DNA from 2 places in the Pectobacterium artocarpous genome. Region 1 is predicted to be linked to the other one. Evidence: riboswitches for the same ligand, from Rfam matches in the RefSeq annotation. Region 1 holds a riboswitch; the other holds the start of a gene.
What was found. A riboswitch is a leader RNA that binds a small molecule or an ion and turns the genes downstream of it on or off. The one in region 1 is predicted to bind thiamine pyrophosphate.

Region 1 (3,420 bases):
CATCTGACCGATCTTTGATCCTCAACTGGATCGTTTTCACCCCGATGCCGAGTAAGCGTTCGATCCATTCCACGCTATCGACGACGGGATAAAGCCCCAGCCGCTGTTCTATTGGGGCAAAAGGCGTCGAGTTCGTCATTTGCTCTCCTCGGTTTGTAAGCTGGTGGCGCTGTGGTAAAGCTCGCTGCCGCGAGAGCGGAATTCTTGTGACATTTGCGCCATACCGACCTCAATCGGTTTGGCTTCAGCTTCCTGTTTAGCGGCGTAGTCGCGCACTTCCTGTGAGATTTTCATCGAGCAGAATTTGGGGCCGCACATGGAACAAAAATGGGCGACCTTGCCGGATTCCTGCGGCAGCGTTTCATCGTGGTAGGCGCGAGCGGTTTGCGGATCGAGCGCCAGATTGAACTGATCTTCCCAGCGGAATTCAAAGCGCGCTTTTGACATGGCGTTATCACGGATCTGCGCACCGGGGTGGCCTTTTGCCAGATCGGCTGCGTGGGCGGCGATCTTGTAGGTAATCAGCCCCTGTTTAACGTCGTCTTTGTTTGGCAGGCCGAGATGCTCCTTCGGTGTGACGTAACAGAGCATTGCGCAGCCGAACCAGCCGATCATCGCGGCGCCGATGCCGGAGGTGAAGTGATCGTAACCCGGTGCGATATCGGTGGTTAATGGGCCGAGTGTATAGAATGGGGCTTCGTGACAGTGCTCCAGCTCTTCGGTCATGTTGCGGCGGATCATCTGCATCGGGACGTGACCGGGGCCTTCAATCATTACCTGTACGTCATATTCCCAAGCAATTTTGGTTAGCTCACCCAATGTATGTAGCTCAGCAAACTGGGCTTCGTCGTTGGCATCCTGAATCGAGCCGGGGCGTAAGCCATCGCCCAGCGACAGCGCGACGTCATAAGCGGCACAGATTTCACAGATTTCACGGAAGTGCTCGTACAGGAAGCTCTCTTTGTGATGTGACAGGCACCACTTCGCCATAATGGAGCCCCCGCGTGAAACGATGCCGGTCAGGCGTTTAGCCGTCATCGGCACGTAGCGCAGCAGCACGCCGGCGTGGATAGTGAAATAGTCCACGCCCTGTTCCGCCTGCTCCAGCAGTGTGTCGCGGAACATTTCCCAGTTCAGGTTTTCCGCCACGCCGTTCACTTTTTCCAGTGCCTGATAGATTGGCACGGTACCGATTGGCACGGGACTGTTGCGCAGAATCCACTCGCGGGTTTCATGAATATAGCGGCCGGTTGAGAGATCCATCACCGTATCCGCCCCCCAGCGGGTAGACCAAACCAGCTTTTCCACCTCTTCTTCGATGGAGGACGTCACGGCGGAATTACCGATATTGGCGTTAACCTTCACCAGAAAATTGCGTCCGATGATCATCGGTTCTGATTCGGGATGGTTGATGTTGGAAGGAATAATGGCGCGACCGGCGGCGACTTCCTGGCGAACAAATTCCGGCGTGATATTTTCCGGCAGAAGGGCACCGAAACTTTGCCCCGGATGCTGCTGGCGCAGTACGTCAGTACGAATACGCTCGCGTCCCATATTTTCGCGAATGGCGATAAATTCCATTTCAGGGGTAATGATCCCCTGTCGTGCATAGTGAAGCTGAGTGACGCGTTTGCCCGCTTTGGCACGCAGTGGCCGTGGCAAGTGTCCGAAGCGCAGATGATCCAACCCCGCATCTGCCAGACGCTGCTGAGTGAAATCGGAACTGACGCCGGATAGCGCCTCGGTGTCACAGCGTTCTGCAATCCAGCTAGCGCGCAGCTTTGCTAAGCCAACGCGGACATCGGGTTGAGCGGCAGGGTCGCTATAAGGCCCTGACGTATCGTAAACCGGGATCGGTTCATTGGGTTCGTATTGGGGATTGTCTTTGCTGCCGCCGAGTAGCGTCGGGCTGAGCTGAATTTCTCGCATTGGCACGCCGATATCGTCGCGTGAACCTGCAAGGTAGATACGTTTGGAATTAGGGAAGGCCGTTCCCTGTAAGGTATCGATAAATTGCTGGGCGGCGGCACGCTGCTCGCGGCGACCCGATTTGGATGACACTGTTTTTATAGACAAGGGTTCTGTAGACATAGCAAGTTCCTGTAAGACGTAAAGGGAAGATTGCTTGTCTGGAGCCGGAGGGAGTAATAAGGATATTGGGCATCAGAGCAGGTATGTAGGAATACGCAGCCTTGGGCTCAATCTCAATGAGGTGCATTACTCTTGTTCCCTTCGCAGGTATTAACCCGATCAGGTTCCGCAGATCCCGAATTAACGGTCTCAGCCTGTGCGCTCATAAGTTTCGTAAAACGATTGCTTTCGTAAAACGAAACACGAGCACGCTAGGCACTCCGACAAGATATGCCCGTTTCTTAAACGGGCCAATAAAACCCCTACACTGTATGACGGCAAAACGCGGATGTCAAAGCGTGCCGCTTTTGCCTGTACAGTGTGTGGTGATGTTCTTAAATAACCTTAAATGACGGCTAGTTGTCGTAAACCAGACGGATCATGTTGTCTTCTAACGTAAAACGCTCTTCCAGAGCTTCACCGACGCTGGAGAGTGCCTGCTGGAATTCGAGGCAGTTATCATGGTCGATGGCTGTCGCCAGATGGTTATCGTAAAACGTCATGATGTGCTGCGTGTTGTTTTGCAGGGCGAGGTCAAGCTGGGTAGAAAGCGCTAATAGTTGTTCGCTGTGGGTCGCTGCTTCGTGCAGCATCTTTTCGTATAAGTGAAAGTGGCCCGTAGAAAGGTAGTCCACCAGATTCTGGCAAAAATTGTCCAATGCTCCTTCATCCAGAAGTGAAAGTGCTTCCTTGTTCGGCTTGATGCCAACCAGATGATAGTAAGCCACGAGAAGCTGCTTACGTGCTTGTAGCCATTGGTCGATTAACGCATTATTGCCACCAACGTATTCAGTCAGACTTTGTAGCTGGTTTAGCATTGTTGACTCCGTGAACGGTAAGACATAACTGAAATCCCAGTTATAAAACTTATGTAGTCACTCTGAATGTAAAATGCCAGTGAAGTGGCAGTGGAGCAATAAAAAGATATGGAACAGACGCTAAAAGGTGATGAAGCCGGCTGGTGGGTGGTTAGCGATGCGTTACAAATATGGTTGCCTCAGGGGGCATTACCGTGCGGAACGGCGGCAGCGTGGTCGTTAGAGGGGAAAATGGCTCGCCAAATCGGTGAATGGGAAGGGCAGCCCGTTTGGTTGGTGTGTCAGAGACGGGATTCGGATATGACATCGGTTCGCCAACTGCTCGATCAGGACGTGGGCTTATTCCAACTGGCGGGGCGAGGCGTACAGTTGGCTGAGTTCTATCGTTCTCATCGCTTTTGCGGTTACTGTGGCCATGAAATGGTGCAGAGTAAAACGGAGCTGGCGTGCTTATGTCACCACTGCAAAGAGC
Region 2 (3,420 bases), on a different contig from region 1:
CAACCACGTTGCTTTACAGCTCGATAAGTAGGTTCGATAGAACCGGTACAAACGGGAAATCGCCATCAGCCACCTCCTCTCTTTCCTTATGGGAAAGTATCGACGTAATATAGGGAAAGATAAATTGATGACTTTAGTGCAGGGAGTTCCTCTTTTATGTCTTCTCCTCGTCTACAACAACAGTTCATCCGCCTGTGGCAACACTTTCAGGGGCAGGCCACCGACACCACATTGCAAGAATTAACCGGGGTGCTGAACTGTTCCCGTCGCCATATTCGTTCACTGCTGAACGCCATGCAGCAGGAAGGCTGGCTCGTCTGGCAGGCAGAAGCCGGGAGAGGAAAACGCTCGCAGCTCTCTTTTGTGTATACCGGATTAGCCCTCCAGCAGCAGCGTGCCGAGGATCTGCTGGAACAGGATCGCATTGAGCAACTGGTGCAGTTAGTGGGTGATAAAGAAGCGGTACGCCAGATGTTACTCGCCCATCTTGGGCGGAGCTTCCGGCAAGGAAAGCATATTCTGCGCATCCTCTATTACCGTCCGTTACGCAATTTACTGCCCGGCTCGGCGCTACGACGTTCAGAAATGCACATCGCACGGCAAATTTTCAGCGGACTCACCAATATAAATGAGGAAAATGGGGAAATTGAACCCGATCTGGCTCATCACTGGCAGATGATCTCCCCTCAGCATTGGCGCTTCTACCTACGCCCGGCGATCCGTTTTCATCATGGTAGAGAGCTCACAATGGACGACATCACTACGTCACTCTCTCGCCTTATTCCGCTTCCGCTCTTTTCTCATCTTGAAACCGTCACCTCACCGATGCCATTTGTGATTGATATTCGGCTACACAGCCCGGATAAATGGCTACCGTGGCTATTAGGCAGCGTGCACGCCATGATTTTGCCGCAAGAGTGGCAAACACTATCCGATTTTGCCCAGCATCCGATCGGCACCGGCCCATATGCCGTGGTGCGCAATAACAGTAATCAATTGAAAATTCGCGCCTTCGATGATTATTTTGGCTATCGGGCGTTAATTGATGAGGTCAATATCTGGGTCCTACCGGACGAACCGGAGGAAATGCCGGTCTCCATCCAACTCCAGTCTGACAATTCTCGTCACGAGCAGTTAGAAAGTCGGATGGAAGAAGGCGGCTATTTCCTACTGTTCGACAAACGCTCGCCGTTAGCATCACGGCCAGAAGCACAGCGGTGGCTCAGGCAGGTCTTTAACCCAATTTCGCTACTCAACCACGCCAATACCAGCAACCAGCGTGACTGGTCGCCCGCCTACAGTTTGCTGCCGCGCTGGCACCATCACCATCCCGATATACCGCAACCCCTTCCCAAAGGGCTGACGGACGTCACGCTCACGCTCTATCAGGCACACCCTGAATACCGGATATTAAGCGAGATTATGCGCACACTGCTGGCACAGCACGGCGTCAAACTGCATGTCCAAACGGTCAGCTACGAAGACTGGCATCAGGGCAATGCCGAGAGCGATATCTGGTTTGGCAGCCTGAATTGCTACCTGCCGCTTGAATTCTCGCTGTTCGCGCTGCTCTACGAACTCCCGCTGGTGCAGCACTGCCTGGATGACGATCTGCTCGCGGATGCGCAACAGTGGCGTAACCACGCGTTGCCGATGGCGGAATGGTGTGAAAAGCTGATCGCCAGCGGCCAACTGCACCCTCTGCTGCACCACTGGCTGCAACTTCAAGGCCAGCGCAGTATGCGCGGCGTCAGGATGAATATGTTGGGCTGGTTTGATTTTAAATCCGCCTGGTTTGCACCGCCGGAACACTGATAGCCTTTCGCTGCGTGGCTTAACCCTTTACAATGTGCCGTTCTCAACGGGGTGCGGAAGATTTTTCGCTGAGAAGATACCCGTCGAACCTGATCCGGTTAATACCGGCGAAGGGATTTGAGAGTGCGGCGTATTGCTGCCTCGAAGTCCTTTGCCACCCTATGATTCTCAGGAGTGCAAAGTGTTAAATCAATTACTACACCGTTCAGCCACAGTGCTGAAAACCAGCCTGCCTTGCCTGTTACTGCTCTCTGCTTCGGCTTTCGCCAAACCCGCGCTTACGGTTTATACCTATGACTCATTCGCTTCCGAATGGGGTCCGGGGCCCGTCATCAAGACCGCGTTTGAAAAAGAGTGCGAGTGCGAACTGAATTTCGTCGCACTGGAAGACGGTGCCTCGCTGCTGAACCGTCTGCGTATGGAAGGCAAAAACAGCAAAGCGGACATCATTCTGGGGCTGGACAACAACCTGTTGCAGGCAGCAGAACAAACCGGCCTGTTTGCGCCACACGGTCAGGACACCCGCGCTGTCACGGTGCCGGGCGGCTGGAACAATAAGACGTTCGTTCCTTACGACTACGGCTATTTCGCGTTTGTGTATAACAAAGACACGCTGAAAAACCCGCCGAAAAGCCTGCATGAACTGGTGGACAGCAATGCACCGTGGAAAGTGATCTATCAGGATCCGCGCACCAGCACGCCGGGACTGGGTCTGCTGTTATGGATGCAGAAAGTGTACGGCGACGATGCACCGCAAGCCTGGCAGAAGCTGGCGAAAAAAACCGTTACCGTCACCAAAGGTTGGAGCGAAGCCTATGGCCTGTTCCTGAAAGGGGAAGCCGATCTGGTACTGAGCTACACCACTTCGCCGGCCTATCACATCATTGAAGAAAAGAAAGACAACTACGCGGCGGCCACCTTTAGCGAAGGACACTATCTGCAAATTGAAATCGCCGGGCAGTTGGCTTCCAGCAAAAATCCCGAACTGGCAAAACGCTTTATGCAGTTCATCCTGAGCCCAACCTTCCAGCAGGCGATTCCTACCACGAACTGGATGTATCCGGCGGTTAAAACCGACCTGCCTGCGGGCTTCGCGGCGCTCGCGGTTCCTGAGAAGGCCATGCAGTTCAGCGCACAGGACGTTGCCGACCAACGGACGCAGTGGATTCAGGCATGGCAACGCGCCGTCAGCCACTGATCGGCGGACGTCTGTGGCCAGGGCTGCTGGCCACAACGCTGTTAATTTCCGTTGCCGCTCTGGCTTTCGGTGCGCTGTGGCTACAGGCTCCCGAAAGCCAGTGGCGCACGCTATGGCATGACAGCTATCTTTGGCATGTCATTCGCTTTACCTTCTGGCAGGCCTTTCTTTCTGCGTTTTTCTCTACCGTTCCGGCCATTTTTCTCGCCAGAGCGCTGTATCGGCGGCGCTTTCCCGGCCACCGCTGGCTGTTGCGCCTGTGCGCGATGACGCTGGTGCTGCCCGTGCTGGTCGCCGTTTTTGGCCTGCTCAGCGTTTATGGTAGACAAGGCTGGCTGGCCTCTGCGCTGGGCTGGTTTGACCTGAAATACACGTTTTCGCCCTATGGATTGCAGGGCATCCTGCTG

Region 2: another riboswitch for thiamine pyrophosphate. It lies ahead of thiB (thiamine ABC transporter substrate binding subunit); the one in region 1 lies ahead of thiC (phosphomethylpyrimidine synthase ThiC).

Annotation. Positions count from the first base shown of each region.
Region 1 covers NZ_JBJXVK010000036.1:19,759-23,178, forward strand. Annotated here, with positions in the region: gene thiE (thiamine phosphate synthase) at 1-139, opposite strand, end outside; gene thiC (phosphomethylpyrimidine synthase ThiC) at 136-2,091, opposite strand; TPP riboswitch at 2,211-2,364, opposite strand; gene rsd (sigma D regulator) at 2,487-2,948, opposite strand; gene nudC (NAD(+) diphosphatase) at 3,057-3,420, shown strand, end outside.
Region 2 covers NZ_JBJXVK010000002.1:126,788-130,207, reverse strand. Annotated here, with positions in the region: gene sgrT (glucose uptake inhibitor SgrT) at 1-66, opposite strand, end outside; gene sgrR (HTH-type transcriptional regulator SgrR) at 157-1,815, shown strand; TPP riboswitch at 1,853-1,949, shown strand; gene thiB (thiamine ABC transporter substrate binding subunit) at 2,030-3,013, shown strand; gene thiP (thiamine/thiamine pyrophosphate ABC transporter permease ThiP) at 2,989-3,420, shown strand, end outside.